DNA from 3 places in the Micromonospora parva genome. Region 2 is predicted to be linked to each of the others. Evidence: riboswitches for the same ligand, from Rfam matches in the RefSeq annotation. Region 2 holds a riboswitch; each other region holds the start of a gene.
What was found. A riboswitch is a leader RNA that binds a small molecule or an ion and turns the genes downstream of it on or off. The one in region 2 is predicted to bind cyclic di-AMP.

Region 1: it holds a riboswitch for cyclic di-AMP, as region 2 does, so the genes downstream of both, AB0C03_RS22095 (C39 family peptidase) here and AB0C03_RS25360 (transglycosylase family protein) in region 2, are expected to answer to the same signal.
Region 3: it holds a riboswitch for cyclic di-AMP, as region 2 does, so the genes downstream of both, AB0C03_RS13160 (coiled-coil domain-containing protein) here and AB0C03_RS25360 (transglycosylase family protein) in region 2, are expected to answer to the same signal.

Annotation. Positions count from the first base shown of each region.
Region 1 is NZ_JBEZFX010000008.1:365,015-375,355, forward strand. It holds gene AB0C03_RS22090 (hypothetical protein) at 1-560, shown strand, start outside; gene AB0C03_RS22095 (C39 family peptidase) at 634-1,482, opposite strand; cyclic di-AMP (ydaO/yuaA leader) riboswitch at 1,716-1,857, opposite strand; gene AB0C03_RS22100 (hypothetical protein) at 2,142-2,912, opposite strand; gene AB0C03_RS22105 (hypothetical protein) at 3,042-3,464, opposite strand; gene AB0C03_RS22110 (acyltransferase family protein) at 3,557-4,786, opposite strand; gene AB0C03_RS22115 (glycosyltransferase family 2 protein) at 5,074-6,234, shown strand; gene pseI (pseudaminic acid synthase) at 6,356-7,408, shown strand; gene AB0C03_RS22125 (hypothetical protein) at 7,477-7,953, opposite strand; gene AB0C03_RS22130 (SDR family NAD(P)-dependent oxidoreductase) at 7,937-8,692, opposite strand; gene AB0C03_RS22135 (AMP-binding protein) at 8,685-9,950, opposite strand; gene AB0C03_RS22140 (acyl carrier protein) at 9,947-10,198, opposite strand; gene AB0C03_RS22145 (peptide chain release factor 2) at 10,299-10,341, shown strand, end outside.
Region 2 is NZ_JBEZFX010000011.1:7,047-17,387, reverse strand. It holds gene AB0C03_RS25395 (FMN-binding glutamate synthase family protein) at 1-617, shown strand, start outside; gene AB0C03_RS25390 (GNAT family N-acetyltransferase) at 790-1,314, shown strand; gene AB0C03_RS25385 (GNAT family N-acetyltransferase) at 1,311-1,907, shown strand; gene AB0C03_RS25380 (helix-turn-helix transcriptional regulator) at 1,799-2,776, opposite strand; gene AB0C03_RS25375 (VOC family protein) at 2,838-3,308, shown strand; gene dinB (DNA polymerase IV) at 3,366-4,553, shown strand; gene AB0C03_RS25365 (hypothetical protein) at 4,675-5,043, shown strand; gene AB0C03_RS25360 (transglycosylase family protein) at 5,138-5,806, opposite strand; cyclic di-AMP (ydaO/yuaA leader) riboswitch at 5,807-5,979, opposite strand; gene AB0C03_RS25355 (hypothetical protein) at 6,191-6,691, opposite strand; gene htpG (molecular chaperone HtpG) at 7,009-8,937, opposite strand; gene AB0C03_RS25345 (SDR family oxidoreductase) at 9,088-9,786, shown strand; gene AB0C03_RS25340 (M28 family peptidase) at 9,844-10,341, opposite strand, start outside.
Region 3 is NZ_JBEZFX010000004.1:409,052-419,392, forward strand. It holds gene AB0C03_RS13150 (HelD family protein) at 1-1,041, shown strand, start outside; gene AB0C03_RS13155 (cation diffusion facilitator family transporter) at 1,148-2,065, shown strand; cyclic di-AMP (ydaO/yuaA leader) riboswitch at 2,207-2,338, shown strand; gene AB0C03_RS13160 (coiled-coil domain-containing protein) at 2,344-3,408, shown strand; gene AB0C03_RS13165 (hypothetical protein) at 3,550-4,059, shown strand; gene AB0C03_RS13170 (SRPBCC family protein) at 4,239-4,709, opposite strand; gene AB0C03_RS13175 (1-phosphofructokinase family hexose kinase) at 4,898-5,875, shown strand; gene surE (5'/3'-nucleotidase SurE) at 5,872-6,699, shown strand; gene AB0C03_RS13185 (STAS domain-containing protein) at 6,707-7,069, opposite strand; gene AB0C03_RS13190 (hypothetical protein) at 7,457-7,597, shown strand; gene AB0C03_RS13195 (hypothetical protein) at 7,768-8,166, shown strand; gene AB0C03_RS13200 (cellulose binding domain-containing protein) at 8,320-10,341, opposite strand, start outside.

The sequences.
Region 1 (10,341 bases), on a different contig from region 2:
TCTGGAACAAGCGCACGCTCAACCTCGCCAGTGGCGACATCTCGAAGTACTGGAGCGCGGGCTGGCTCAAGCCGGGCACGGCGTACGCGAACGGCGCCGGGTGCACGCTGTACAAGCCGCCGAACAGTGACCCGGACAGCACCGACTACTACAAGTGGAAGCGGACCAGCGCGATCGCGGCGCGCTTCACCATCAAGGCGACCGGCACCAGCGTGTTCGCCGCGACGATGCACCTGCCGCAGGAGAACCGGCAGAACGCCTGCGCCGGTGACGGCGACCGGGGCATCGCCAACAGCGGCATCCACCTCGGTGCGGACGCGACCACGCTGCTGAACGCGTCGACGATCCGCGTGGTGGGCATCGACGCGAACCGCACCGGCATCGCCCCCGGCACGCTCAGCGGCTACGGCATGACCGGGTACGGGTCGGCGGCCACCAACGGTTCCAGCAAGATCGACTACTTGTTCGTCAGGGGCAGTGTGCAGTCGTCCGCCGTCGACCACACCGTGGTCGGGACGAAGTCGAACCACAAGGCGTTGTACGGCTTCATCACCTACTGACCGCACCGCCGAAGACGCCGCGGGCGCCGGCCCCTTGTGGGGGACGACGCCCGCGGTCCTCGGCGTGCCCGGGTCAGGCGGAGTAGCCCCGGCTGGTGATCCAGTTGGCCAGGTCGATGGTGGTGATCCAGTACGACGGGTCGGCCGGGTTCGCCGAGTCGGCGATCCGCACGGTGCGACCGTTGTCCTTGTAGCCCACGACGGCGATGTAGTGCCCGCCGCCGTAGGAGTGCCAGCCGCCGTCGGTGTCGGTGGCGTCCCCGACGACGTTGGCCACCACGCCCCGGCCGTCGGTGATGGCCTTCACCACGTCGGCCTGGAGGCGGTCCATCTGCGCCGGGCTGGGCGCGCTGGGGAACATCCGGGTCCGGTACGGGGAGCCCTTCACCTCGGCGTTGAGCACCCGGGTGGTGTCCTCGGCCGAGTTGGTGCCCATCTCGGTGGTGCCCAGCTCGGCGCCGAGCTCCTCCTGGGTGCGGTCGATGCCGGCGGCGCTGAGCGCGTTGCGGGTGGCCGCCGGGCCGCAGTTGTAGTAGGTGTTCTGCGCCTCGTAGTCGTAGTCGAGCACCTTGGTCGCGGGCGGCTTCGGCGGCGTCGGCTTACGGGTGAGGTCGGGGTTGCTCTTGGCCTTCGCGGCGGGGGACGCGGCGCTGGTGGCCGGCGCGGCGGTGGTCGGCGCGGCGCTGGCCGAGGGGGACGCGTCCCGAACGTCGCCACGGGAGGCGGCGACGTCGCTGCGCATCTCGGCGACGGTGGTCGCGGTGCGCTGGTCGGCCGGGGCGTCGTCGGCGGTGGTGAGCAGGGCACCGCCGGTGGTGGCGATGGCGAGAGCCGCGGCGGAGGCGACAACGATCTGGTACGGGCGCTCGGTGGCGAGGCGGCGGAGCTGACGCTGCAGGGTGTGCTTCACGGGGTCCTCCACGGATCGGGGGGAGAGCGGCACACCGGGGCCGGACCGGTATCCGGGCAGGCGCCAGCGCGCGGACCGTGGTCCGCGGATGGTGAACCGCTCAGGGGAACGCCCGGCGTGGCCGGGCGGGGAAGGCGATGACCCGGGGGGTCAGCTCACCGTCACTGGACGAATGAGCGGGTGCATCGCCGCGCCGTGGAGGCGAGGGAACAACCGAGGGGTGGAAAGGTGCTGCACGAGGATGGGACTCCTTCCGACACCGCCTACCGGGTTAGCTGACGGATTCGGGCGGGAAGATCGCCCTACCGCGGGCCGTGGCTCGCGGATTCACCCCGGACTTACTGATGGGTCCCCGGTTCGTTGATCACGATTAAGCGGGTCGATGCGGCGTCGCGTCTTGCGATCGGTTACCGCATCGGACAGGACGACAGTACTGGCGGCTCCGCGCCCTGCCAAGCCGGGCTCACCTGCGTAAACCTCAATCGGCGAGGCAATTTCTGCGCGTATTGCCGATGATGTGACTCGATGGGACAACCGGTTACGGGCGCGCCTACGGGCGACAACCGGACAGGCGACGAAGAACGCGACCATAATCGCGGGAACAATGGCGCGGCTCGTGCCGGACGTCCGATTTCACAATTGCGTGACCGGCCTCACATCACAGATCGGGCTCAACCCGCCCGGGCCGGTCGCCACCGTGCCACGACGGCCGGGCGCAACGCCCCCGCCACCGTCCGGCGGGCGGCCACCGGGTGTGGGCGCAGCCGGGCCGCCGCCGCGTACGCCTCCTCGGCGAGGGTACGAGCCGACTCGGCGGCCAGCTCCGCGTCACGCCAGGCGGCCCGCTCACGGTCGGCGGCCGCCTGGTAGTCGGCCAGCCGCGCATCCCGGACCACCCGGCTGATCAACACCTCCTGCTCGACGGGGTGGCGTCGGGGATCCCAGCCGTGCCGGTGCCCGAACACGTCACCGAGCTGCACCATGCTCAGGTCACCCCGCCAGTACGCCGCCATCGCCGCCCGGTGCAGATAGCGCTCCCGGGCCGCGTACTCGGCGGGGGTGTGCGGGGTCCGTGGGGTGGGCAGCGCCCCGGCGCCCGCGAAGCGACGCGCGGCGGTGTCCGCCGCGTCGTACCCGGTCCAGGCCCGCTCCATCTGCTCCTGGGCGCTCAGCCAGGCGGCACGTCTCCGCCTGGCTGTCGTCGCCGCGCCGGCCGCGGCGACGGCCACCTCCTCGGCGTAGCGGCGCAGGTCGGCAGCCTCGGCGGCGGCCACCTCCCGGGCGGTGGGCGCTGCCGGGAGCGGGTCGTCGGCGGGCCGGTCCCGTTCGGGGCGGGCGGCCAGCACGGTGAGCAGGCCCAGGGTCAGCAGGACCAGGGTCGACCAGATGGCGGCGGCTCGCGGCACCTCGGTCACGAACTGGTAGAAGACGGCGGTCTCCATGGTCGGCACCTCGGGGAGAGAGCAGTGCGATGGGGCCACACCGGCCGGCGGGCCACGGCGGGCCACCGGTCGGCGGGTGGGAAGCGGGTGGGGCGACAGGCGCGGCGGCGGGACGATCGTCCCGGTGGCTCAGCGCCGGGGTGGGGCCCGGCAGGCCCGACCGCTCGCACTGTCGACGAGGGGCAGCCGGTCGGACTCCGCCGCGCGGACCGGAAGCACGCCGGTCGCGGTGACGCAGTGCTCCTCGGGGAGCGCCCCGGGCGAGTCGACGGCCCAGGCGGGAACGGCCTCCTCGACGGCGTCCGGTGGGATCGCCGCTGCCGGGCGCGCCGCAGCGTGCGCCCCGACGTGCCGACCGGAGGCCGCCAGCGGCCCGGCGGCGACGGAGGCCGACACCACGCTCGACGGTGGCACCGGGCTGGGCGTCGACGCGGCGGCCGTGGCCGGGCCTGCGCCGAGCGCCAGGGCCGCGACGACGGCGAGGCTGGTCAGCACCCGCGTCGCCCAGCGCGCCACCCACCACAGCGGACAGGTGAACGCGACCGGAAGCACGTCCCCACGCTACCGTCACGCCGAGGCGGGCGCACCGACCACGGGCGTGTCGGATCGCGCCGCGCCGACCCGTTTGACCAGGGTGGACGCTGTCAGCGCCGGTCGGCGTACGGTGATCGGCCGTTGGCCAAACCGACCTCGTCGGCGGCCCCCGCGGCCCCGCCCTCGGCGTCGCCGTCACCGGCGGTCGGGGCACCGGCCGCGCGTTGCCGGGGGACGGGCGCCGGCCGGGCCGGACGGCGCGGTGCGAGCCGGCGCATCATCGGGGTCTCGACGAAGCGGTGCAGCAGCCCGGCGAGGATCAGGTTCGCCACCAGGAAGCCGAGCACCACGGCGGGCCCACGCCAGCCCGCGAAGCCGGTCCCCCAGTCCCCGCTCCAGCGCAGCACGCTCGTCATCACCAGCACGTGCACCAGATAGAAGGCGAACGAGACCTCACCGAGCCAGATCAACGGCCGGGAACGCCACGGCGAGCGCCGACCCCGCACGTCCGCGTCAGCGGCAGCGGTGATCACCAACAGGTACGCGACGGCGAGCAACGTGGTCCACAGCTCGGCGCGGATCCACTGCGCGGCCGCCACCCAGGTGACCACGAAGATCGCGCTGGCCACGGCCAGACCCGGCCCGCGCCAGAGCCCTCGGCGCATCAGCTCGGCGGCCACCGCGCCCAACCAGAACTCCAGCGACCGGACCGGCGGGAAGATCTGGGTGAACCACCACCGACTCACCTCCGGCACCAACTCCTGCGCCGGCCACAGCGCGAGGATCAGCAGCGGCAGCGCGACGATCAGCGCCCAGAGCAGCTTCGGCCGGGCCCGGCGCAGCAACGGCAGGGCGAGCGGCAGGCAGAGATAGAAGAAGAACTCGCAGGAGAGCGACCAGCTGACCGTGTTGATGCTGTAGAACCAGCCCGGCCGGGGGTCCCAGGCCTGCAGCAGCAGCAGGTTCTCCAGCGCGGCCGCCGGCAGGACCGGGTCGGCGAACCACCAGGCGACCACCAGCGTCGCCGCCCACAGCACCAGGTGGTTCGGGTAGATCTTGGCGACCCGCCGCCGCCAGAAGGTCCGCCGGGAGTCACCCGGCCGGGCCGACCAGACCAGCACGAAACCACTGAGGATGAAGAAGAACTGCACCCCCGAGAGGCCCAGGGTGAACAGGGCGTCGACCACGGCCTTGTAGTCCGGCTCGGCGATGATCCGCATGGTGCCCGCGTGGAAGCCGAAGACCAGCAGGGCGGCGATCCAGCGCAGCCCGGTCAGCGACGGCAGCCGGGGCAGGGCGGGTGCGGGTGGGGCGGCCGACGTCGCGGCGACGCTCGTCATGCCGGGATCCCGGCGCTCGGCGGGGTCACCAGCACTGTCGTAGCCTCCTCGGCGCGGCGTCGGACGGCGCGACGGCGACGCCCGCGACGGCCCGGCAGGGCCGCACCGAGGCACCCTACCGGGTCACTCCTGGGTGAACCGGACGCGTCCCACCCGCCGTTTTCCGCGCCACGGCACCGCCCGCCAGTCGGCGTTAACCTTCCGCTGCCCGGGAGTTCAGAGACTCCACCATCGGCGGCAACGTCAGGTTCCGGGGCCGGCCACCCGGGTCGTCGAAGGTGGCGGGCGTGGTCAATGAGCCGACGCACGCACCGCTGCTGAGCATCGTCGTGCCCGTGTACGGCGTCGAGGCGTACCTGTACCAGTGCCTTGAGTCGATCCGGGCCGACATCCCGGCGGGCGAGTCGGACGCGGTCGAGCTGATCGCCGTCGACGACGCCTCCCCGGACGGCTGCGGCGACATGCTCCGCGCGTACGCGGCCGGTCGCGACGGCGTCCGCGTCGTGCATCTGAGCAGCAACGTGGGCCTAGGGCTGGCCCGCAACGCGGGGCTCGACGTGGCCAGCGGCCGGTACGTCTGGTTCGTCGACAGCGACGACTGGTTGCCGCCGGGCACCATCGCGGCGGTGCTGGACCGGCTGCGCCAGCACCAGCCCGACGTGCTGATGCTCGACCACCTGCGGGTGCACGAGGACGGCCGGCGGGAGGTCGACGCGAGCAGCCCGCTGCTGCGCGGGATCACCGGCGTCACCCGGCTGGCCGACCAGCCGCGCCTGCTGCGGGTGCAGCACACCGCCTGGAACAAGGTGGTCCGGCGGGGCTTCATGGACGAGTTGGAGCTGCGCTTCTTCCCCGGCTGGTACGAGGACATCCCGTTCAGCCACCCGCTGCTGATCGGGGCCGAGAAGATCTCCGTGCTGGACCGGGTCTGCTACCTCTACCGGCAGGGCCGCCAGGGCGCGATCACCTCCACCCGCAGCGGCCGGCACTTCGACGCCTTCGACCAGTACGAGCGGCTGATGGACTGGGTGGCCCGGAAACACCCGGACGAGCGGTTGCAGGCCGAACTCTTCGAGCTGATGATCAGCCACTACCTGGTGGTGGTGGGCAACGACGGCCGGCTGCACCCGCACCTGCGGCGCGACTTCTTCCACCGGGCCGCCGCGCACTACCGCCGGTACCTGCCCACCGGCGGCTACCCGCTGCCCCCCGGCGCGACGGGACTCAAGCACCGCCTCGTCGGGCGGGGTGACTGGTTGGCGTACTCGGCGCTGCGCCAGGCCCACCGGGTCGCCGGTCGGCTGCGTCGGCCGGGCCCGGTGGCTGCCGACGGCGGTTCGCCAGCCGTCGACGAGGAACCGGGCCGACGGGCGGACAACGCGCCGACACGCAGTGGTGCGCCCACCCCGGAGCGCCGTGACGCGCTGGCCGGCGGCCGGCTGACGTGATCGACCCCACCGCACCCCGAGGCGGCACCCGGCACCGTGGTTTTCCAGGTCGTCCGCCCGCCGGGTGGACGACGACAGCACCACCGCACTCCGGTGCGGGCGTACCTGAGCAGAGGTCGGAATGACGGCGACAATCAAGATCGGACCGCACGCGGTCGGTGCCGGTGAGCGACCGTTCGTGGTCGCCGAGATGTCCGGCAACCACAACGGCGATCTGAATCGGGCGCTGGCCATCGTCGACGCGGTGGCCGACAGCGGGGCGCACGCACTGAAGCTCCAGACGTACCGGCCGGACACCATCACCATCGACGTCGACACGCCGGCGTTCCGGATCTCCAGTGGGCACGAGCTGTGGGGCGGGGAGAACCTGTACCGCCTCTACGAGCGCGCGCACACCCCGTACGAGTGGCACGCCCCGATCTTCGAACGGGCCCGCGAGCGTGGCCTGACCGTCTTCTCGTCACCGTTCGACGCGACCGCTGTGCAGTTGCTGGAGTCGCTGGACGCGCCCGCGTACAAGATCGCCTCGTCGGAGCTGGTCGACCTGCCGCTGATCCGACTGGTGGCCAGCACCGGCAAGCCCATGGTGATCTCGACAGGAATGGCGACGGTCGCCGAGATCGACGCCGCCGTGCGCGCCGCCCGCGCCGGTGGCGCGGCGGGCATCATCCTGCTGGCCTGCACCGCGTCCTATCCGGCGCCGGCGGCCGACAGCAACCTGCGCCGGCTGCCGGTGCTGGCCGGTGCGTTCGACGTGCCGGTGGGGCTCTCCGACCACACGCCCGGCATCGGGGTCGCGGTCGCCTCGGTGGCGCTCGGCGCCTGCTTCATCGAGAAGCACGTGACGCTGGACCGGGCCGACGGTGGCGTGGACTCGGACTTCTCCCTGAACCCAGCGGAGCTTTCGGCCCTGGTCGCCGAGTCCGGCCGCGCGTACGCGGCCCTGGGCGGCACCGCGATCGGCCCGACCCCCGCCGAGCGGGAGGGGCTGCGGTTCCGCCGGTCGCTCTTCGTGGTCGAGGACGTCCGGGCCGGTGACCCGGTGACCGCGCACAACGTCCGCTCGATCCGCCCAGCCGGCGGCCTGCCCCCGGTGGAGATCGACCGGGTCCTCGGCCGCACCTTCACCACCGACGTCCCCCGAGGGACCCCCCTCACCTGGAACCTCATCTAACCCCGCCCCCACCCCCGCGATCTTGCAGTTACTGTCCCGACGAAAGGCGCATCAGCCGCGATTCGGCGTCAGAAAGTGCAAGATCGCGAGGGCGGGAGGGTGGGGGCGAAGCCGACGGTGATGACCAGGTTCTGCGGGCGGAGGGTTCGCCAGAGGGCGGCGCCGTCGGACGGGATGGTCAGGCCGTGTCGGCGCCACCAGAGCGTTATCGGCACGTCGGCCAGCTTGCAGCAGCACTCGGCCCGGGTCCAGCGGGCCCAGAAGTCACCGGTGCCGAAGCGGCGGGCCAGCGCCGGGGGCACCGGGGCGTCCGCCCGCTCCGCGTCGATGGCCACCCGCCAGCCGGGCACCGGTGGGCCGTACCAGCCGACGCACCGTCCATCGTCGACGTGACTACGGGTCACCGCGTCGGCCATCGTGGCCGGTGACCCGATCCGCAGATGCTGCTCGGCGGCGGCGAGCAGCCCCGGCACCGGACGCGGCACGGCGACGTCGCCGTGCCGCGCCGGCCCCAGAACCGGTCGCAGGTCAGACGGAGGCGGCACCGTCCACCACGATGACCTGGCCGTTGATGTTCGTGTGTTCCCGCAGCAGCATCCGCACCACCGGGGTGACCTCCGCCGGTTCGGTCAGGTGACCGGTCGGGGTACGGCGCACGATCTGGTCGAGTTGGGTCGGACCGAGCACCGCGGACATCTCCGAGGCGAAGAAGCCGGGCGCGACGGAGTTGACCAGCATCCGGCCGCCCAGTTCCCGGGCCAGCGAGCGGGTGGCCGCGTCCATGCCGCCCTTGGTGGCCGAGTAGGCGACGAGGCCGGGGAAACCGCGCTGCCCGCAGATCGAGGTGATGTTGACGATCCGCCCGCGCAGCCCCTTGGCGAGCATCCGGCGGATCACCAGCCGGGTCAGCTGCAGCGGGGCCGTCAGGTTGGTCTCGATGATCCGGGCGATGTCGTCGGTGGCGGTGTGCGCGTGCAGGGAGTCCTGCCCCATCGCGGCGTTGTTGACGATGCCGTCGATCGGGCCGAGGTGCTGCTCCACCTCGCGGATGAAGCTCTGCGCGGCCCGCAGGTCGGTGACGTCCACCGCGCCGACGTGCACCCGGTCGGGGTGCTCGGCGGCGAGCTTCTCCAGCTCCGGGGTGAGGGTGCGGGCGAACGCGGCCACCCGTACGCCCGCGTCGAGCAGGTCGGTGACGATGGCCAGGCCCAGGCCACGGGACCCGCCGGAGACGAGAACCACGGAGCTGGGTGGGACGAGCTGGGTGTCGGCGGGCTCAGACATCGCTCTTCAGGGTCTCCTTGACGGGAATGTCGGTCAGGACGCGGATGCGGCGCGGCACCGCGTGCTCGGGAAGCCGGTCGGCGCACCAGCGGACCAGCGCGGCCTCGTCCGGCACACCGCTGGCGGCGGGGGCGAGGACCACCTCGGCGACCACCATCCGCCCGAGCACCGGGGCCCGGCGGCCGGTCACCCGGGCCCAGGCCACCGCCGGATGACCGGCGAGCACGCCGCGGACCATGCCGGCGGAGACCTTGCTGCCACCGACGTTGATCTCGTCGGAGTCCAGTCGGCCGGTGATCAGCACCCGGCCGTCGAGCACCTGCACACGGTCGCCGGTGCGGACCGGGCCGGCGAGACCGGCACCGTGGTACGGGGAGGTGACCACCAGCTCGTCGTCGACGACGGAGAGCGTCGGTCGGCCCGGGGTGTCCCGGTCCAGCCAGTCGACCGGGAACCCGGCCCGCCCGTCGTGCACCACAATGGACGCCCCCACCTCCGAGGACGCGTAGATCCAGGACACCCGGGCCGCCGGGAAGACCTCCCGCAGCTGGTCCAGGATCGCCTGGTCCACCGGCTCACCGCCGAGGGTGATCTGGCGCAGCGGCACCCGGGCCAGCGCCTCGGCGTCGCGGTAGAGGGTGCGCCGCCAGAAGGTCGGGGTGCCCGAGGCCGCGTCGACCCCGTGCGCGGCGGCGACACCGGGCCAGTCGTCCAACTCGTCGGGCTCGACCACCACGAGGTGCTGGCCCGGCTGGGTCAACGACAGGGTGACCACCTGCCACCAGGCGTACGTGCCGGGGGCGTACGGGCACAGCCAGGTCCGGCCGGGCTGGTCGACCCGCACGGTGGTCAGCGTGTCGAGCGTGTGCCCGACCCGCTTCGGACGCCCGGTGGAGCCCGAGGTCAGCAGCCAGAGCCGGCCCGGCTCGGCGGCTCGCGGCCGGGCCGGTGCGCCCGGGTGCACGCCGTCGTCGTCGAGGACGCCGACGGTGAACCCGGCTTCCAGCAGCTCCGTACGCAGCGCCGCGTCGACCCGGCTCGCGGTGCTGAGCAGAAGCTCGGTGCCGTGCACGGCGTGCTGCCGCGCCGCGGTGAGCGCGTGCACCGCCGAGTGGGCGAGCACCGCCGCCGGGTCGGGCAGTGTGGGGGTCGGCAGCGACCGCCAGGTCAGCGCGGCGCCACCGACGACGAGCCGGTTGTCCACACCGGCCGGCTCCGCGGGCGCGGGGGCGCTGTGGCGCGACGTCGCGACGGTCACTGGTGTTGCAACTCGACGAGGAAGTCGAGGACGTCCCCGACGGTGGCGATGCGACGCAGCCCGGGGGCGTCGAAGTTGAGCTCCTCCCCCGTCTCGTCCTCCACCCGCAGCGCCAGCTCGGAGAAGTCGAGCGACCGGAAGCCGATCTCCCGCAACTGGGCGGCGTCGTCGCCCGGCAGCTCCTTGTCCTGGTTTTTCAGCACCTGAGCCATGAGGTCGCGGATCTGCGCGCGACTCAATTCGTTCATGCGCCGCAGTCTACAACCCAATGAATGCGTATCCCATTTCCCGGTAGGCCCGGGTAAGGTGCCGGCACCCGACGTGAACGGCTAGGAAAGCGAGACGCACGTGCTGCGCGAAGCGACGACGGACGACGTTCATCTGATGTTGT
Region 2 (10,341 bases):
ACTTCGTGACGATCGACGGCGGTGAAGGCGGCACCGGCGCCGCACCGCTGATCTTCACCGACTCCGTGTCGCTCCCGTTCCAGCAGGGCTTCTCCCGGGTGTACAAGATCTTCGCCGAGCACGGCCTGCACGAGCAGGTGGTCTTCGTCGGCGCCGGCAAGCTCGGCCTGCCGGACAACGCCATCGTGGCGTTCGCGCTCGGCTGCGACCTGGTCAACGTCGGTCGGGAGGCGATGCTGTCGATCGGCTGCATCCAGGCGCAGAAGTGCCACACCGACACCTGCCCCACCGGTGTCGCCACGCAGAACGCGTGGCTCGCCCGTGGCCTGGACCCGGCGTCGAAGTCGGTCCGGGCGGCCAACTACGTGCGAACCCTGCGCCGGGACCTGACCAAGGTCGCCGAGGCCTGCGGCGTCGAACACCCCGGCCTGATCGGCACCGACGCCGTGGAGATCCTGGACGGTCGCACCGGCTCCACGCCACTGCATGAGGTGTACGGCTACCGGCCGGAATGGGGGCTGCCCTCGCCCGCCGACCGGGCGGAGATCATCCGACTGATGGTCCCGGAGGCGCCGCAGGGCGGCAGCGCCCCGCCGTCAGCCACCGCCGTCGGCTGAGCTTGATGTCTGTGAGTCATCATGATGACTCACAGACATCACGCGTCTCCCCGCCATGTCCGCGAAGTGCCGCCCGCCGGCCACCACGACCGCCATCCACGACGACCGCCGGCAGATCGGTGCCGGCGATAAACGCGTGGAGCCGGCAACTCACCGCGTCTATGGTGGCGCGGTGCTGATCAGACGCGAGACACCCGCCGACGTCGACGCGATTCGCGCGGTGCACTCCGCGGCCTTCGCCAAGGCCGATGGCGGTGACGGCGTACCGGTCGAGGCGACGCTCGTCGACGCGCTGCGCGTCGACGAGGGCTGGCTGCCCGCGTACTCCCTGGTGGCGGTCGATTCGGACGGCCAGGTGGTCGGTCACGTGGTGGCCACCCGCGGCCTGGTAGGCGGCGCGGCGGTGGCGCTGGGCCTGGGGCCGCTGGGAGTGCTGCCGGACTGGCAGCGGCGCGGCGTCGGCAGCGCGTTGATGCACGCGGTGCTCGGCGCGGCCGACGCGCGGGACGAGCCGCTGGTGGTCCTGCTCGGGCACCCCGACTACTACCCGCGTTTCGGGTTCCGGCCGGCCGTCGAGTTGGGCGTCACCCCGCCGCAGCCGTGGGGGCCGCAGTACTTCATGGCTCGGCCACTGCACGCCTGGAACGAGTCGATCCGGGGCGAGTTCCGCTACGCCAGCCCGTTCGACGACCTGTGAACCCACCGGGCATCCGCCGGCGGCGCGCCACCGACCTGGACGGCTGCGTCGCGGCGCTCACCGAGGTTCACCGGGTCGACAGGTACCCGCTGAACTGGCCCGCCGACCCGCACCGCTGGCTCCGCGAGCCGCAGCCGGCGCGGGCCTGGGTGGCAGTCGATGACGACGCTGCCGTCGTGGGTCACATCGCCGTGCACCGGCTGCCCGATCCGGCGGGCGGGCCGCTGGCCCCGCCGACGGCCGAGGTCGCCCGTCTCTTCGTGGTGCCGAAAGCCCGGGGGTTGGCGCTGGGCAGCGCGCTGCTGGACCGGGCCCGCCGGTGGGCGGCCACACGCGCGACGGACCTGGTGCTGGAGGTGGCCGCCGGTGACACCGCGGCCGTCGCGCTGTACGAGCGCGCGGGATGGCGGTGCGTCGGCACGAGCACGGCGCCGTGGACCGCTCCCGACGGCGGCCCGGTGTCGCTGCGGCACTACACGCTGCGTCACCGCGCGTCGGGCTCCGACGTCGCACCGGCCAGCACCGCGAGGCGACGGGCCAGCCGGCCCGCGGCCTCGCGCAGCTCGGCAGGCTCCAACACCTCGACCTCGTAACTCAGCCGGGCGAGGTGCGCGGCGAGCCAGTCCAGGCTGTCACCGCCGAGGACCAGCACCGACCACCCGTCACGATCGTCCTCGACCCGTCCCACCTGGGGCGGGACCACCTCGCGCAGCTGGTCGGCCGGGGCGTGCACGCGCACCCGGGCGAGGTACCGGTACGGCGCCCCGGTCACCGCCCGCTGCACGAAGGCCACCGGATCGGGGTGCTCGCGGGCCCGGAACCGCCAGGTGGTCGCCACCACCGCCCGCATCCGGTCCAGCCGGAACGTCCGCCAGTCGTCGCGGTCGACGTCCCAGGCCATCAGATACCAGCGGCGGCCGGTGGTGACCATCCGGATCGGTTCGACAGTCCGTTCCTGGCCCCCGGCGCCCCGGCCGGGATAGTCGAACCGAACGCGCACCCCGTCCCGGCAGGCGCGGGCCAGCGTCACCAGCAGCTCCGCGTCGATCTCGGCGACCGGGCCGATGAGGGTGTCGGTGGCGCCGTGCACCGCCCGCACCTCGGCGCGCAGCCGCGACGGCATCACCTGGTCGAGCTTCGCGAGTGCCCGTAGCGCCGCCTCGCCCGCCCCGGCGACGGTGCCGCCGGAGGCCAGCCGCAGCGAGACCGCCGTGGCGATCGCCTCCTCGTCGTCGAGGAGCAACGGCGGCAGCCGGGTGCCCGCACCGAGTTGGTAGCCACCGCCGACGCCCGAGACGGCGTGCACGGGGTAACCGAGCGTCCGCAGGCGCTGCACGTCGCGGCGCACGCAACGGCCGGTGACCCCCAGCTCGACGGCGAGTTCGGCGGCCGTCCAGGACGGTCGTCGTTGCAGCAGCGCCAGCAGGCGCAGCACCCGCTCGGTCGTTGCCTCGACGGTCATTCGTCGATCGTTGCACGGATAGCGGAACAACCCTGTCCGCTATCCGCGAGAGGCTCAGTTCATGACCGACCAGATCAGACACCAGGGATCCGCCGTGATCCGCGACGTGCAGATCACCTTCGACTGCGCCGACCCGGCCCGGTTGGCCACGTTCTGGGCCGAGGCGCTCGGCTACCAGGTGCAGGCCCCACCCGGAGACTTCGAATCCTGGGACCAGGCGCTGGAGGCGATGGGTGTGCCGCCGGAGAACCGCAACGACGCGTCGGCGGTGGTCGACCCCGAGGGCGCGCGACCACGGCTGTTCTTCCAGCGGGTGCCGGAACGCAAGCAGGTGAAGAATCGCGTCCACCTCGACGTCCGGGCCGCCCCCGGGCTGACCGGTGACGCGCGGATGGCGGCCCTGGAGACGGAGGCCGAACGGCTCGTCTCGCACGGCGCGAAGCGCCTCGGCCGGCACGAGCCCACTCCCCCGTTGGCCGCCGGTCACCTCATCATGGCCGACCCCGAGGGCAACGAGTTCTGCCTCGACTGATCGGGCGTTCGCCCAGCTCACTGCCGCATCGGCCGGGCGCCATGCGAACATGTGTACGTGTCGCCCGGCGCCAGCATCCTGCACGCCGACCTGGACGCGTTCTACGCGTCGGTCGAGCAGCGCGACGACCCGCGCCTGCGGGGCCGACCGGTGATCGTCGGTGGTGGGGTGGTGCTCGCGGCCAGCTACGAGGCGAAGGCGCGGGGTGTCCGCAGCGCGATGGGCGGCCAGCAGGCGCGTCGGCTCTGCCCGGACGCGATAGTGGTGCCGCCCCGGATGTCGGCGTACACGGCGGCGAGCCGCGCGGTCTTCGAGATCTTCCGGCAGACCACGCCGCTGGTCGAGGGGCTCTCCATCGACGAGGCGTTCCTCGACGTGGGTGGGCTGGGGCGGCTGGTCGGGCCGCCGGCCGAGATCGCCGAACGGCTGCGCCGGGAGGTCCGCGACCAGGTCCACCTGCCGATCACGGTGGGGGTGGCCCGCACGAAGTTCCTGGCCAAGGTGGCCAGCGCTGTGGCGAAACCGGACGGCCTGCTGGTGGTCGCGCCGGACGATGAGCTGGCGTTCCTGCATCCACTGCCGGTGGAACGGCTCTGGGGAGTCGGCCCGGTCACTGCCGCCAAGTTGCGGGAGCGCCGGATCCGTACGGTCGGGGAGGTGGCCCGCCTCGGCGAGGCGGCGCTGGTGTCGATGCTCGGGGCGGGCGCCGGCCGGCACCTGCACGCGTTGGCGCACAACCGCGACCCCCGGGCGGTGCAGGTGGGGCGGCGGCGCGGGTCGATGGGCGCGCAGCACGCCCTCAGTCGCACCCCGCACGCCTCGACGGAGTTGGAGGCCATCCTCGCCGGCCTGGTCGACCGGGTCAGCCGGCGGATGCGGGCGGCCGGACGGTCCGGCCGCACGGTGGTGTTGCGGCTGCGCTTCGGCGACTACACCCGGGCGACCCGCTCGCACACGGTGGGGAAGGCGACGGCGGACACCACGCCACTGCTCGCCGCCGCGCGTGCGCTGCTGCGCGCGGCACTGCCCGAGATCGATCGCCGTGGTGTCACTCTGATCGGTGTCTCGGTGGGCAATCTCGACGACAACCCCGTCCAGCCTGAGCTGCCGTTCCAGCCTGACGCCGGTTCCGATCTGGACGCTGCGGTGGACGCGGTCCGCGACCGGTTCGGATCGGCGGCGCTGACCCGGGCGGTGTTGCTCAACCGGGAGCCGGGGGTGGAGATGCCACTCCTGCCGGACTGACCGATACGCGTGCGGCGTCCGCGGTCGAGTTGCGAGCAGAGACACATCACAGCAGGTCGGCGGTTTAGCTGGCGGCTGACGGGTGACCCTTGGGGGGTACAGCCTGACGAGGGGGGCCATGATGTCCGACGACACCAGCAACCGACCGAGCCGCACCGCCGAGCGTCCGCACGACGTGACCGACCCGCTGCTGTGGCAGTTGGCGGTCGATGTGCTGAGCGCACACGAGCCGGACGACGAGGGCCGGTGCCGCAACCTTCAGTGCGCCGGGCAGTCCTGGCCGTGCACGGCCCGCAACGGCGCCGAGCACTCGCTGCGACTGTCCCGCAGCACGCCCGACTCGGTCGAGAGGACCACCGACGGCGACGACAGTGACGACGTGGGCGCGGGCCGTCCCGGGGAGTCCGCGGTGCCGGCCTCCCGCTGGGGCTGGAACGCCGGCCCGGCAGCGTCGCATCGAGGGCCGAAGGCGTCCGCCTCGGCGGCGTGACGGCGGCCCGCACGAGGCACGGGCACCCCGGCTGACAGCACGACACACACGAACGCTCGGCCGGTGACCCGGCCGAGCGTTCGTGTGTCATCCGTCAGAGGCTGAGCCGCTGACCCGGAAAGATCAGACCCGGGTCTGCTCCGACCACCTGCCGGTTGTCCTCGTACAGGGCCTGCCAGCCGCCGGCCACCCGCTGTTCGGCAGCAATCTCGGACAGGGTGTCGCCCGACTTGACCAGGTACGTCTGGCCGCCCGCCACCGGCGCGGTGCGCTGGTGGTCGCGGGTCGCCGGCTGCTCGCCACGCGACGACCGTTCCTGCGGCTTGGTGGGCTTCGCGGTCGACGTCGTCGACTTCTCGGTGGATCTGGTCGACGGCTTCGCGGTGGGCTTGGTCGCGGAGCCGCCCTTCTTGCCGCAGGTCGGCCACGCGCCGATGCCCTGCCCGTCGAGCACCTTCTTGGCAATGGCGATCTGCTCGCCGCGGCTGGCCAGGTCGGCGCGGGCGGCGTACTTCTTGCCGCCGTAACCGGCCCAGGTGCTCTGCGAGAACTGAAGCCCGCCGTAGTACCCGTTACCAGTGTTGATCTTCCAGTTGCCGCCGGACTCGCACTTGGCGATCGCGTCCCAGTTGACGGCGGCCTGCGCAGGGGCGGCCGGCCCGAAGAGGGCGACGGCGCCGGTGACCGCGCCAACGGCAAGGGTGCCGACGGCGAGGCGGCGGGTGGTGACCCGTCGATGACGGGGGGTGTAGACAGACGTCATGTGAGCTTCCTCCACGCCGGCGAGGTGAGCTGTCGGGTTCGGGCCGAGGAGCCCGGCCGCGCGATGGCGGCTTCACCCCGAGGTGACATGCACCGAGGAACGTGTGGGTCCCCCGCTCCTGCCCGGGTGACTGGGTTCCGACGACCGGGGGCAGGATTTGGCGTTGCCGGCCGTGGTGTCCGCGTTGGCGAACCCGACCGACGTTAGGCACGGTCGGTGACGGTCGCCCACCTCTTGTGAACTCTTTCACCGGGCCACGCGGGGTGGGTCCCGCAGCGGTTGCGGGCGATCGACGTCTGTGCAGTGACCATCGTGGACCGTTTTCGATCAGGCCGGCACAGCAGGCGTGACGAACACGGCCACGGCCCGGCCTGACAAGGCGATTCAGGCGGTCGCCTGGTATCTGCGGAGCGCAGCTTCGGCGAGCTGGTGCAGGTATCTGTCACCGCCGGGTTTGTTGCCCTCCTCCTGGATGACCACCAGAGTGGTTCCGATCCGGACGAGGACGCTGTCGCACTTCAGCGTGTCGGCACCGTACGTCGCGCTGCACCTGACGTGAATACTGTCATCGCCCAACCGCGGCCCTGCTGCCACCGCGAAGCGATGGCTGCCGCCCTGGCTGGACGACGCGACGGTGGGACAACGGCCGATCAAGGTTCGCAGGTCGGCCGTTGCCCGTCGTGCACCGTCATCGGCGTATGTCCTGAGGACTTCGGTCCCCACCCACAGGTCATCCGGGCCCGCGTCATAGCTGAGGGTGGCCGCGGCCATCGCTGACGGAGTCCCGGTCAGCCGCCTCGCTGACAACAGCGGGATCATGCTGCCCGAGCAGGCTTCTGAGCGTTGCTCCCCGGCATCAGGCGACATGACTGTCGCGATCTCCACAGTGAATCCTGGCGGCACCGAGTCCGTGGCGACCAGGCGTGCGGACAACGCGGCGGAATAGCCCGGCCCGCCCGTCGCCGGAACTGCTGGCTCGGGCGGCTTCGTGGCTGTGGCCGAGCCCGTCGCCTGCGCCGCGGAGGGGATCGCTTCGCCCGCTGACCGATCCGCTGTACGAGCCGGTGAGGAACCGCAAGCGGTCACCGTACAGACGGCCACCACAGCAGCTGACGTACGCAGCACCATCCTGAGCACCGACGGACTCCACCTTCTCGCGCGGAACGCGTGACGTTAGCAGCGGGCGAGCGATCCCCCTACGGTTACAGGGTGCGGGCCAGCCGGTCGGCGAGCGTCCGGGTGAAGCGGGCCGGGTCGGTCAGCTCGCCACCCTCGGCCAGCACCGCCAAGCCGTAGAGCAGCTCGGCGGTCTCGGTCAGGGCCACCTGGTCGCTGCCCTGCTCGTGGGCCTTGCGCAGCCCGGACACCAGCGGGTGCCCGGGGTTGATCTCCAGGATCCGCTTGGTCGGCGGAATCTCGTGCCCCATCGCCCGGTACATCTTCTCCAGGGTCGGGGTGAGGTCGTGGGCGTCGCCGACGACGCAGGCCGGCGAGGTGGTCAGCCGCGATGACAGGCGCACCTCCCGGACACTGTCGGTGAGGGTGGTCCCCAGCCAGTCGAGCAGCGCCGCGAACTCCTGTCGCTGCTGCTCACGCTCGGCCTCGGCCTGCTGCTTCTCCTCGTCGGTGTCCAGGTCGATCTCGCCCTTGGCGATCGAGCGCAGCGTCCTGCCGTCGTACGTGCCGACCCGCTCGACCCACACCTCGTCGACCTGGTCGGTGAGGAGCAGCACCTCGTGCCCCTTGGCCCGGAACGCCTCCAGGTGCGGCGAGTTCTCGATGGCGGCCCGGGATTCGCCGGTGGCGTACCAGATGTCGCTCTGGCCGTCCTTCATCCGGGACACGTAGCCGGCCAGGTCGGTGGGCTCGGCCGGGTCGTTGGTGGAGGCCACCGACAGGATGTCCAGCAGGGTGTCCCGGTTGTCGGTGTCGTCGATCAGCCCTTCCTTGACCACCGCGCCGAACTCGGTCCAGAAGGTGCGGTAGCGCTCGGCGTGGTTGGCCTTGAGGTCCTTGACCGTGGCGAGGATCTTCTTGACCAGGCGGCGGCGGACGATCTGGATCTGCCGGTCCTGCTGGAGGATCTCCCGGGAGATGTTCAGCGACAGGTCGTGCGCGTCGACCACGCCCTTGACGAAGCGCAGGTACGTCGGGACCAGCGCCTCGCAGTCGTCCATGATGAAGACGCGCTTGACGTAGAGCTGCACGCCACGGCGGCCCTGTGGGGAGAACAGGTCCAGTGGGGCGTGGCTGGGCAGGAACAGCAGAGCTTCGTACTCGAAGGTGCCCTCGCCCTTCATGTGCACGACCTCGAGCGGGTCGGCCCAGTCATGGCTGACGTGCTTGTAGAACTCGTTGTACTCGGCGGCGTCGACCTCGTCGCGGGGTCGCGCCCAGAGCGCCTTCATGGAGTTGAGGGTCTGCACCTCGCTGGTGGGGGCCTCACCGTCGGCGCCGGGCCGCTCCACGCTCATCCGGATCGGCCAGGCGATGAAGTCGGAGTAGCGCTTGACGATGTCGCGGACGGTCCACTCGACGGTGTAGTCGTGCAGGTTGTCCTCGGTGTCGGCCGGCTTGAGGTGCAGTGTCACAGCGGTGCCCTGCGGCGCCTCGTCGACCGCCTCGATCGAGTACGTGCCCTCGCCGGTGGACTCCCAGCGGGTGCCGCCGGTCTCGCCGGCCTTGCGGGTCAGCAGGGTGACCCGGTCGGCGACCATGAACGCGGCGTAGAAGCCGACGCCGAACTGGCCGATGAGGTCCTGCTTGGCGTGGGCGTCGGCGGACTCCCGCAGCTGGCGCAGCAGCTCGGCGGTGCCCGACTTGGCGATCGTGCCGATCAGCTGGACGACCTCGTCGCGGGTCATCCCGATGCCGTTGTCCCGCACGGTGAGGGTGCGGGCGTCGCGGTCGATCTCCAGGGCGACGTGCAGGTCGTCGGTGTCGGCGACGAGGTCCTTGTCGACGAGGGTGGCCAGCCGGAGCTTGTCCAGTGCGTCGGACGCGTTCGAGATGAGTTCCCGCAGGAAGACGTCCTTGTTCGAGTAGATCGAGTGGACCACCAACTGGAGGAGCTGACGCGCCTCGGCCTGGAATTCCAACGTTTCGGCCTGGTTGCTCACACCGTCTCCCATCTCGGCTCGTACGGAGGTTCGCGGAAAGGATACGAGTCGTCACCGGTCCGGCTGTGGGCGCGTCCGGGTCGTATTCCCGATTCGCTCGCCCCGCTCCGGTGAGATAGCTGACTTTGCTCAACAGAAGTCAGCTCGGATAGCGTGACGGCCATGAAGCTCGCTGGAAGCACCGCCCTCGTCACCGGCGCCAACCGTGGCCTCGGCCGCCACCTGGCCGCCGAACTCCTCGCCCGGGGCGCCACCGTCTACGCCGGCGCCCGTAACCCCGACCGCGTCGACCTGCCTGGCGTGACGCCGGTACGCCTCGACATCACCGACCCCGCATCGGTGGCCGCCGCCGCCGCGCTGGCCGGCGACGTGAACCTGCTGATCAACAACGCGGGCACCGACTTCCGAGCCGACCTCCTCGACGGCGACCTGGACGTGCTGCGGCAGGAACTGGAGACCCACTACCTCGGCACGCTGTCGATGGTCCGGGCGTTCGCGCCGATCATCGCCGGCAACGGCGGCGGGACGATCCTCAACGTGCTCTCCGTGCTGTCCTGGTTCAGCTCCCCGATCCACGGGGCCTACGGCGTCGCCAAGGCCGCGCAGTGGTCGATGACCAACGGCGTGCGCGTGCGCCTCGCCGACCAGGGCGTCCGGGTCGCCGGCCTGCACGTCGGCTACCTGGACACCGACATGGCCGCCGACATCACCGGCCCGAAGTCCGACCCGGCGGAGATCGCCAAGATCGCGGTCGACGGCGTCGAGGCCGACGCGTACGAGATCGTCGCCGACGACGTCAGTCGGCGGGTACAGGCCGGGCTGGCCGGCGGTGTCGCCGCGCTCTACCCCCAGCTTCCCTGACCACGACGCGACGGGCCGCCGCCGGGTTGCCGGCGGCGGCCCTGCTCGGGTACGCGGTCAGCTCGCCTGCAACGTCACGTCGTCGATCACGAAGCTGGTCTGCAGCGAGGAGTCCTCGGTGCCGGTGAACGTCAGCGTCACCGTCTGCCCGGCGTACGCAGCCACGTTGAGCGTGCGCTGGACGTAACTGCTGGAGGCGTTGAGGTTCGAGTACGTCGCCAGCGTGGTCGAGCCCATCCGCACGGTCAGCTTGTCGTACGCCGTGGACGTGGTCGTCTCGGCGGTGTCGATGCGCGTCCAGAACGACAGCGTGTAGCTGGCGCACCCGGCCGGCACGGTCACCGACTGGGACAGGGTCTCGGTGCGGGTGCTGCCGTACCCGTTGAGCCACGCCTTGTACGACCCGGTCCGGGCCGGCTTGCTGCTGGAGTTGGTGATCACCCCGGAGGATGCGGTCCACGGCGTGCTGCCGTTCTCGAAGCCGCCGTTTCCGACCACCTGACCACCGACGCAGGTCGGGGTGCCGCCACCCACGGCGAGTTGCCACAGCGCGTA
Region 3 (10,341 bases), on a different contig from region 2:
CTGAGCAGCGGCCGGCTGCCGGAGCAACCGGCCTTCGAGGCCGAGATCGCCGAGCGGTCGGAGTTCCGGGAGTTCCTCAAGGCGTGGTGGCCCCGACTGCACCCCCGGCACGTACTCGGTTGGCTGGCGCAGCCGGACCGGCTGCGCCGGTACGCCGCGGGAATCCTCTCCTCGGCGGAGATCCGGCTGCTCACCGCCGCGTACCGGAACCTGGACTCGGCCGGGCTGACCATCGCCGACGTGGCGTTGCTGGACGAGTTGGACGCGCTGCTCGGTAAGCCCGCGCAGCCGGCCAAGGCGCGACGCGATCCGTTCCAGCTCGCCGGTGGTGTCCGCGAGCTGAGCACCCTCGGCGAACGGCAGCGGGCGGCCCGCGCGGCGGCCCGGGAGCGGCCGGAGGACTACCGGGACTACGCGCACGTGGTGGTGGACGAGGCGCAGGACGTCTCGCCGATGCAGTGGCGGATGGTCGGTCGCCGTGGCCGGCTGGCCTCCTGGACGGTGGTGGGCGACCCTGCGCAGACCGCGTGGACCGGCGACCCGGAGGAGCTGACCCGAGCCCGGGACCAGGCGCTGGGCCGGCGTAAGCGACACGAGTTCACGCTGACCACGAACTACCGCAACTCGTCGGAGATCTTCGCGGTGGCGGCGGCGGAGATCCGCCGGCTCTATCCCGACCTGCCGCTGCCGACCGCCGTCCGCTCCACCGGGGTCGAACCGGTCGAGCTGGTGGTGCCGGCCGCCGGGTTGGAGACCGCGACCGTCGAGGCCGCCGCCGGCCTGCTGGCCGAGGTGGAGGGCACGGTCGGGGTGATCACGCCGGTCCCCCGCCGTGACGAGGTCGCCGGTTGGCTCGGCGCGCTCGGCGCGCCCAGGTTGCAGGTGGTGACCAGCCTGGAGGCCAAGGGCATGGAGTACGACGCGGTGGTGCTGGTCGCCCCGAGCGAGATCCGGGCGGATCCGGGCGCCGGGGTACGCACCCTGTACGTGGCGCTCTCCCGGGCCACCCAGCGGCTCACCACCATCGACCCGACCGGCTGACCTGCGCGGACCGCCGCCAGCGCGAGGCATCACCCGTACACTTGCACACATAGCGATGTGAGCATACATTTGACCGGGTCCCGGCCGGCGGCGGAAGGTGAATCTCGTGGGCGCAGGTCATGACCACCACCATGGGTCCGTCGCCAATGCCGCACACCAGCACCGGGGTCGACTCTGGGCGGCGTTCGGGCTGCTCGCCACCCTGATGGTGGTCGAGGCGGTGACCGCCCTGCACACCGGCTCACTCGCCCTGCTCTCCGACGCCGGGCACATGTTCACCGACGTGCTCGGCATCGGGATGGCGCTCGCCGCGATCACGGCGACCCGGCGGGCCACCAACGACCCGCAGCGCACCTTCGGGCTCTACCGGCTCGAGGTGCTCGCCGCGCTGGCCAACGCCGTCCTGCTCTCCGGCGTGGCGATCTACGTGGTGATCGAGGCGATCCGTCGGTTCGGCGACCCGCACCAGGTCATCGCCGGCCCGATGCTCGCGGTGGCCGTGCTCGGTCTGCTCGCGAACATCGCCGCCTTCGCCCTGCTGCGCGCCGGGGCCCGGGAGAGCATCAACCTCCAGGGCGCCTACCTGGAGGTGCTCGGTGACCTGCTCGGCTCGGTCGGCGTCATCGGGGCGGCGCTGCTCATCACCGTCACCGACTGGTGGTGGGCGGACCCCCTGGTCGCGGTCGCCATCGGCGTGTTCATCCTGCCGCGCACCTGGCGGCTGGCCCGCGCCGCTATCCGCATCCTGGTGCAGGCCGCCCCTGAGCACCTCCAGGTGACCGCCGTGCACGACCGGCTGGCCGCGGTGCCCGGCGTCGTCGAGGTGCACGACCTGCACGTCTGGACGCTCACCTCGGGCATGGAGGTGGCCTCCGCACACCTGACCATGGCGCCTGGGGCGGAGGTCGGCGCGGTGCTCACCGCGGCGCGTACGGCCCTGCACGACGACTTCCGCATCGAACACGCGACGTTGCAGATCGAGCCGGGCGCCGCCTCCGGCGCGTGTGGCTCCATCGAGTGGTGACGATCTTTTCGGAGCATTGCTCACTTTTAAGGTAATTTTCCGTGGTGACGCACGCACCGTCCGTCACATTGGCTGCAGCGGCCCCACCGGCACCGGTAGGCTCGGTCCCGGCCTCCACCAGGCGGCGCCTCCCGGCGCCGGTGGCGGTCGCCGCCTAATCGCCCAACCGGGCGAACCGGGGAACCATGTTCCTGGGGTGCATCCGCGTCAGCGGTAGGGATCTTCCGTCCCGAACCCGTCAGCTAACCCGGTCGGCGGCTGACGGAAGGACATGCGCAGTGGCACCAGCACGACCACCCGCCGCCCGACTGGCGGCCCTGATCGTCGCGATGTTCGCCCTCGGCGTCGCGCTTCCGGCCGGCACCGCCTCGGCCGCTCCCCCGACCGGCCTGCGGGCCGCCGCACCCGACTCCGACGAGGAGGGCGGCACCCCGGCGTTGCGCGCCCAACTCGAGGCGGCCAGCAAGGGCTACCTGGACGCCAAACGAGCCCTGGACACCTCGGTACAACGGCAGAAGCAGCTCACCACCCAGCTGAAGACCATCGAGGTCGAGATCGACCAGCGCAACGGCAAGGTCGGCGAGATCGCCGAGGTGGCGTACCGGACCGGACGACTCGGCGCGATGTCGGCGCTGCTCAACAGCAGCACCCCGGAAGGCTTCATGGACCGGGCAGCCGCCCTGGACGCGGTGGCCGCCAACGAGGACCGGGTGCTGCGCGACCTGCTGAAGAGCAAGGACCAGGCCACCCGCACCCGGGTCGCACTGGACGGCGAGATCATTGAACAGCGCAAGCAGGTCGCGGTGATGGCCAAGCGCAAGGAACAGGCCGAACGGGCCCTGACCGTGGCCACCACACCCAAGACACAGAGCACCGCCGACACCGGCTCCAACCGGGGCACCTCCACCGCCAACGCGACGGCCGCGCCGCGCAACTCCGACGGCTCCTGGCCTTCCGAGTCGTGCAGCGTGAACGACCCCACGCCGGCCAGCGGCTGCATCACCCCCCGTACCCTGCACGCGCTCAACCAGGCCAAGGCGGCGGGCTTCACCCGGTACGTCTCGTGCCACCGCCCCAGCGGCTCCGGTGAGCACCCGAAGGGCCGGGCCTGCGACTTCGCCGCACAGAAGGGCGGCTTCGGCGGAGCCGCGACCGGCGGCGACAAGACCTACGGCAACAACCTGGCCGCGTACTTCATCCGCAACGCGGACCGGCTCGCCGTGCTCTACGTGATCTGGTACAAGCAGATCTGGCTGCCCAGCAGCGGATGGAAGTCGTACAGCGGGGCGCACGGGACCCCGTCCACCGACCACACCAACCACGTACACCTGTCGGTCTACTGACCCACGCGTGGAGATGCCTGTGAGTCATCGTGATGACTCACAGGCATCACCCGCGTCCGGGGCCGGCTACGTCGCCGGGCGTACCCCTGATGTCGTCGCTCGGCGGACGACCCGGCCAGGGCCGGCGGGCAGCATCGCGGTATGCCTCGGATCCGACCCACCACCCGCAAGGCGCTGCTCACCCTGCACCTCGTCACCTCGCTCGGCTGGCTCGGCACCGACCTGGTGCTGCTCACCCTCGGCATCGCCGTGCAGCGGGGCGCCGACCCGGCGGTGGTCTACCCGGTCACGGCCCTGATCGGCACGGTGCTGTTCGCGCCGCTGAGCGTCCTGGTCTGGCTGATCGGAGTGGCCAGTTCGCTGCTCACCCCGTGGGGCCTGCTGCGGCACCGCTGGGTGCTGGTCAAGCTCGTGCTCACCACCGTGATGGTCGGGCTGGTGCTGTTCCTGCTCACCCCGAACCTGCGCCACGCCGGAGCGGTCGGCGCCGCCCTGCCCGCCCGGGATCGCGCCGACCTGGTCATCGCGCCGGCCGTGTCGACCAGCCTGATGATCATCGCGACGGTGCTCTCCACCTACAAGCCGTGGGGCCGCCGACGCACCGCCGCAGCCACCGTCGCCGGCCGCGGCCGCGCCACCGCACGGTCCTAACGACCCCCGCCCACCCATGACGCTCGTGGCCGGCGTCCACCCATGATCGCGCGTGGCCGGCGCCCACCCGTGATCGCGCTCGAACCAGGATGTAGTGGCCTCGATGCGACAGGAGGCCACTACATCCTGGATTGAGCACGATCATGAAGCGGGGTGGCGGGCCGGGGCGGGGCGGAGGGTCAGGCCGGGGGCGGTGGGGGTTCGCCGGTGCGGTCGAGGGCTGCGCCCAGCCGGGTGGCGAGGGCGAGGTGGGCGGCTCGGGCCTGGCGGAACGCGTACCGGAACAGCGGCGTCGGCGCCGTCAGGGTGATCTCCACGTCGATGCGGACCAGGCCGTCGGGCTCGGCGCGCAGTCGGGTGTGGTTGCGCACCGTGGTCGCCGGCCACTGGCGGGCCACCATGACGATCTCGTCGGTCTCGCTGATCAGCACGTCCGCGTGGTACGTGGTCCGGAAGCGCAGCGGGCCGGCCACCAACCGGTCGTTGATCGTGTAGCTGGCCCGCGCCCCGGGCCGGGGCGGCACCCGGCGGACCTGGACGATCAGCGGATGCAGCTCGCCCTGCCGGGTCAGGTCGCTGAGCAGCGCCGCGGCCTCGGCTGGTGAACTCCGGGCCTGGACGGTGTAGCTGAAGGTATCGCTGCTGAGCACACCGTCTCCCGCCGCCGTTGGTCGCCCGATCGTCCCGTACCGATGTCCGGCTGGCAACGCCCGATCGCACCCGACGCCGCGCCGGGCCGGGCCGATGCGGCGAGCCGCCACCATCTGCCCCATTAAGCTCAGTTAGTGCGAAATCTTCCGAAGATGCCGGAGCGCGGCCACCTGTACGGGGACAACCGATGAGCGGGCACGTGATGGTCTTCGCGCCCACTCCACAGCTGACGGTGACCGTTGACCAGCCAAACGATCACCCCGAGCTGCACCTGCACCCCGGCGGGCAGGGCGTCTGGCAGTCCCGGATGGTGATCTCCCTCGGTGTCGACGTGGTGCTCTGCACCGCCCTCGGTGGTGAGATCGGCCAGGTGCTGGAGCCGCTGCTGGTCAGCGAGGGCGTGGACCTCAAGGTGGTGGTCCGCGACTCCGGCAGCGGCGGGTACGTGCACGATCGCCGGGACGGCTCCCGGCAGGAGATCGTCGACGTACCCGGGCAGCCACTGAGCCGGCATGAGATCGACGAGTTGTACAACCTCGCCCTCGGTGAGGGCCTGCGGGCCTCGGTGAGCATCCTCAGTGGACCCAACGAGCCCTGGCTCGTACCGGCCGACCTGTACCGACGCTTCGCCGCCGACCTCGGCGCGAACGGCGGCCGGGTGGTGGTCGACCTCTCCGGCGATCACCTCGGTTCGGTGCTGGAGAGCGGGGTGTTCTTCCTCAAGGTGAGTCACGAGGAGTTGATCCGCGACGGCCGCGCCCGCAGCGACGACACCGTGGAACTGACCCAGGCCATGTACGAGTTGCACGCGGGCGGCGCCGAGACCGTCGTGGTGAGTCGCGCCGACCAGCCGGCGTTGGCGCTCATCGACGGGGAGTTGTTCCAGGTCGAGATGCCCCGGCTGGAGGCCGCCGACCCGCGCGGCGCGGGCGACTCGATGACCGCCGGAGTGGCGGCCGTCGTGGCCCGGGGCGGGGACATCCGCACCGCCATCCGCACCGGCGCCGCCGCCGGCGCGCTGAACGTGACCCGGCACGGCCTGGGCACCGGACGACTGGACTCGATCACCGGCCTGGTGGACCGGGTCCGACTGGTGCCGGCGGACAGCCGGCAACAGGAGCGGACCACCCCGGACGAGTTGGCCGACCGGGTGGCCGAGCGATGACACTGCGAGTGTTGATCACCAACGACGACGGGATCGCGGCGCCGGGCATCCAGGCGCTGGCCTGGGCGGCCCGACAGCGGGGCCTGGACGTGGTGGTCGCCGCGCCGATGGAGGAGGCGAGCGGCACCAGCGCCGCGATGAGCGCCATGGAACGCGACGGGCGGGTCGTCGTGAACGACCACCCGCTGCCGGACCTGGCCGGTGTGCCGGCGTACGGGGTCGCCGGGTCCCCCGGCTTCATCACGCTGATCGCCCTGCACGGGGCGTTCGGTCCACCGCCGTCGGTGGTGCTCTCCGGGGTCAACCGGGGTGCCAACGCCGGCCGGGCGGTGCTGCACTCCGGGACCGTGGGCGCCGCGTTCACCGCCGCCACGAACGGGTGCCGGGCGATGGCGGTCTCCCTCGACGTGCTCTCGGCCGGCGAGGCGACGGCCGCGAGCGGTGGCGCCGCGGTGGACGCCGCCGCCCGCGTACGCGACGCCGAGCGGCACTGGAGCACCGCCGCGCGGGTCGCCCTGGACCTGCTCCCCCGGTTGACCTCCGCGCCGTCGGAGAGCGTGCTCAACGTGAACGCCCCGGACCTGCCGCACGGGCAGCTTCGCGGGGTGCGGCGAGGCAGCCTGGCCAGCTTCGGCCAGGTGCAGATGACGGTGGCCGAATCCGGCCACGGCTTCGTCCGTACCTCGCTGGAGGAACCGGGGCAGGCCGCACAGCCCGGCACGGACGTGGCGTTGCTGGCCGCCGGGTACGCGTCGGTGACGGCCGTCCGAGCGGTCACCGAGGCGACCGACATCGACCTGACCGGCCTGGACGAGCAGCCCTGACGGGCGCTCAGGCGCCGGGCAGCACCTCGGGGGTGGCGGCGCCGGCGAAGTAGGGCTCCGGGGCGCCGAAGAGGCCGAGCAGGCCCGTCACCCAGAGCTGCCGGTGCACGAACCGGCTCGGCTCGGTGACGACCAGCTTGACGTCGCTGACCTCGGCCGTCTGGAAGCCGGCCACCATGGCGCTGATGCCGACCGAGTCGATGAAGGTGACCAGCCTCATGTTGAGTTCGATGCGCAGCGGCCGGCCCTTGGCCAGCACCTCCGCGATCGCTTCGCGCACCTCGTACGCGGTGTCGACGTCGATTTCGCCCCGTGGGGCGATCTCCACGACACCACCGGACAGAACCGACTTCACGATCGACAGGCTCACGCGAGCACCTCCACCCGCCCGTCCCCCGGGCGCCTCATCAGTACGCGGGCCGCGACCGAGAGTATTCCTCCGATGGCCTCGGTCGCCACCCCTCGGGATGAGCAATTCGCGGATCCGGGCCCAAAAAGCTGCCCATATCCGCACTTTTCAGTATTTGATTACTCAAGAGTTTTTGTTATCTGAACATCGACGATCAGTCGGGACCGACGCGCCGCCGAACCAGGGTAGCGGTCCGGACGCGGCACGCCCGACAACCGGCCCCCGACGTACGCCAGCCCCGTGCGCCGTCGGCGTGTCGCACCCGGTCGGCGGGTGTGATCCGTGCCGCCGGTTGCCCACGCGCCCTAGCATCGGCCGGGACACCCGCCGTGACGGAGAGGATCTTCGATGATCAAGCGACTTGCCGGGTTGGCCGGCGTCGGCGTTCTGCTCGCCCTCGTCCTGGCCTGCGGTTTCGGTGGCGGAGACGACGATGACGACGATGACGACGACTTCGCCCGCGGCGTCACCGTGTCAGCGGTGCGCTGAGTCGGTGGCGCGCCGGGTTGCCGGCGCGCCGAGCTGGCGGTGCTCCGCGGCGGTCGGGGTTTGCGCCCGGCTGACGCGGGGCACTGCGGGGTGGACGACACCGTGACGCGCTGGAAAGACGCCGAAGTCCGAAGTGGCCGGCGGCTTCGGCACCCGAGGAGGTAACCACGATGTTCGGAACCAACCTGCTGGACCGCCGCAGCAAGCCGGAGCGGATCGCTGAGCAGGCCTGGGAGCACCTGCTCTCGGCGGTCAGCTCCGCCGGAGACAGTGTGCTGGACACCGCCCGCTCGGCCCGTCGCAACAGCAGTGACCTCGCCGACGGGGCGGGTGACCTGGTGGGATCCGCCGCCGAGGAGGCGCGACGCCGCGCCTCGCTGGCCTTCGACGCGCTCGCCGGCCGCCAGCCGGCACTGCCCTGGACGCTGCTGATCGGCGCCGCGCTCGCCGGCGCGGCGGTCGGTTGGGCGGTCGGTTCCGCCGCGCGGGCCGCGGGCAGCCGCGACGACCGTGCCGTCGACGACGTGGAGTTCGTCGACGTCGACCGCCCCAACTCCCCCGCCGTCTGAACGACAGCGCCACGACGGGCTCCACTCGACTTGGGTCGGGTGGAGCCCGTCGTGGTGCTGGGGTGGAACCGGTCCGCCGGGTGCCGGACCCCTCAGGCGGCCCGGCGGACCGGTGTCTGGTGGTGATCCGGGGTCCCGACCCGGATCACCCGCTCAGCGACTCGTGCAGGTGATGGCCGTCGGGGGCGTGTTGCTGCCGGTCCAGGAGCCGAGGAAACCGGCGGTGGTGCTGGCCCCGGCGGCGAGCGCGCCGTTCCAGCCGCTGTCCCGGACCGTTACCGCGGCCCCGGTCTGGGTGTGGGTGCCGCCCCAGAGTTGGTTGACCTGCTGGCCGTCGGTGAAGGTCCAGCCCAGCGTCCACCCGGCGATGGGGGCGCTGCCGGTGTTGCTGACCGTCAACTCGGCGTGGAAGCCGCCTGACCAGGAGCCGGTCACCCGGTAGGTCGCCGCACAACCGGCGGCCGGCGGCGGGGTGGTCGGCGGGGGCGTCGTCGGCGGCGGGGTGGTCGGGGGCGGCGTGGTCGGGGGCGGCGTGGTCGGGGGCGGCGTGGTCGGCGGGGGCGTGGTCGGCGGGGGCGTGGTCGGGGGCTCGCCGCTGGGCTCGGCGACCAGGATCCCGCGACCGTTGGTGCCGAGGTAGACCCGACCGTAGACACGCGGGTCGCCGGTCAACGCCTCGGTCGGGTTGCCGTACTGGTGGCGGTCGTCGTTGACGCGTACCCAGGTCGCGCCGGTGTCGTCGGAGCGGTGCACGCCGGGTTGACCGTTCACCGTGCCGTAGAGGAACACTGCGGGGTTGGTCCGCCCGGGTGCCGCCTTGCCGAAGCCGACGTTGCCGCTGGCGCTGACGCCGCTCAGCCTGGTGAAGCTCGCACCCGCGTCGGTGGAGCGCCACAGGCCACCCGGCCCGGCCAGCCACACCTCGCCGGCCCGGCCCGGCAGGGCCTTGAACCGCACGTCGGTGGTGGGCAGACCGGTCGCCGCGGTCGGGGTGAAGCTGGCCCCGCCGTCGGTGCTGAGGTAGAAGCGCCCGCCGCTGAAGCCGTAGAACCGGGCGGGGTCGACCCGGTCGGACTCGATCGTCGCGTTCGCCGGAATGCCGGTCGACGGCGCCCAGGAGTTGCCGAAACCGACCGCGTGGACCACGCGTTGACCGGCGTCACCGGGTGCCCAGACGAACCGGCTGCCGTCCGCGGCGGCGGCCACCGTGCCACCCAGGTTGACCCCGGACGGTTCGGTGCCCTGGAACCAGGTGGCGCCGCCGTCGGTGGAGAATGCGACGTGACTGTCGTTGGGGCGGTCGGCGTCGGTGAAGTTGCCGGCGCGTACCAGCACCGCGGGCTTGTTCTCCGCGTAATCCAGGCTGGTGGTGCTCGTGAAGACCGGCTGGGTGAACAGCATCGACGGGATGGTGTCCAGGTCGGTGTGTCGGAACCCGCCGACGTCGCCGAGCGCGCTGATCAGCGGTGCGCCGCTGGGCGGGCTGACCAGGTCGAGGACGGCGGTCTCCTCCAGCCCTCGGACCATCGGCCGGAGCGTGAACTGACCACCGGTGTCCCACTTGGTCAGGTCGGTGGTGCCGTAGATGGTGGCGCCGGTGCCGTACATCATCCGGTTGGAGTCGTGCGGGTCGATCTCCACCGACTCGTTCATCCAGCCGAGCTTGGGGCTTTCCTCAGGGGGCGCCGGGTTGACACCGAAGGTCAACCAGGGCACCGAGCTGATGTCCATGGTGTAGCGGCGGGACCTCTCCGGGTAGTTGCTGAACTCCCAGATCCGCGTCCAGCTCGCCCCGCCGTCGGTGCTGCGGAAGAAGATGGCGTCCGGCCACCAGGACACCTGGGTGGCGACCAGCAGGGTGTTCGGCCGTTGCCGGTCGATGGTCAGCCCGCTGTAGCCGAAGTAGGCGTCGGCACTGGTGGACGGCACCGGGCTGATCCGCGTCCAGGCCCCGGTCGACCTGGTGAACTTCCAGACGTCGCCCTTGCCGCCGTCGTACGGGCCGCCGGTGTCGCTGGTGGCGATGTAGAGGTGACCACCGACCGGGTCGACGACCCCCTTGTGGGCGAGGTAGCCGGTGGGCTGACCGGGGATGCGCGCCCAGGTAACGCCGCCGTCGGTGCTGCGGTAGACCGGGTTGTCCTTGTCCGCCACGCCCACGTAGATGGTCTGCGT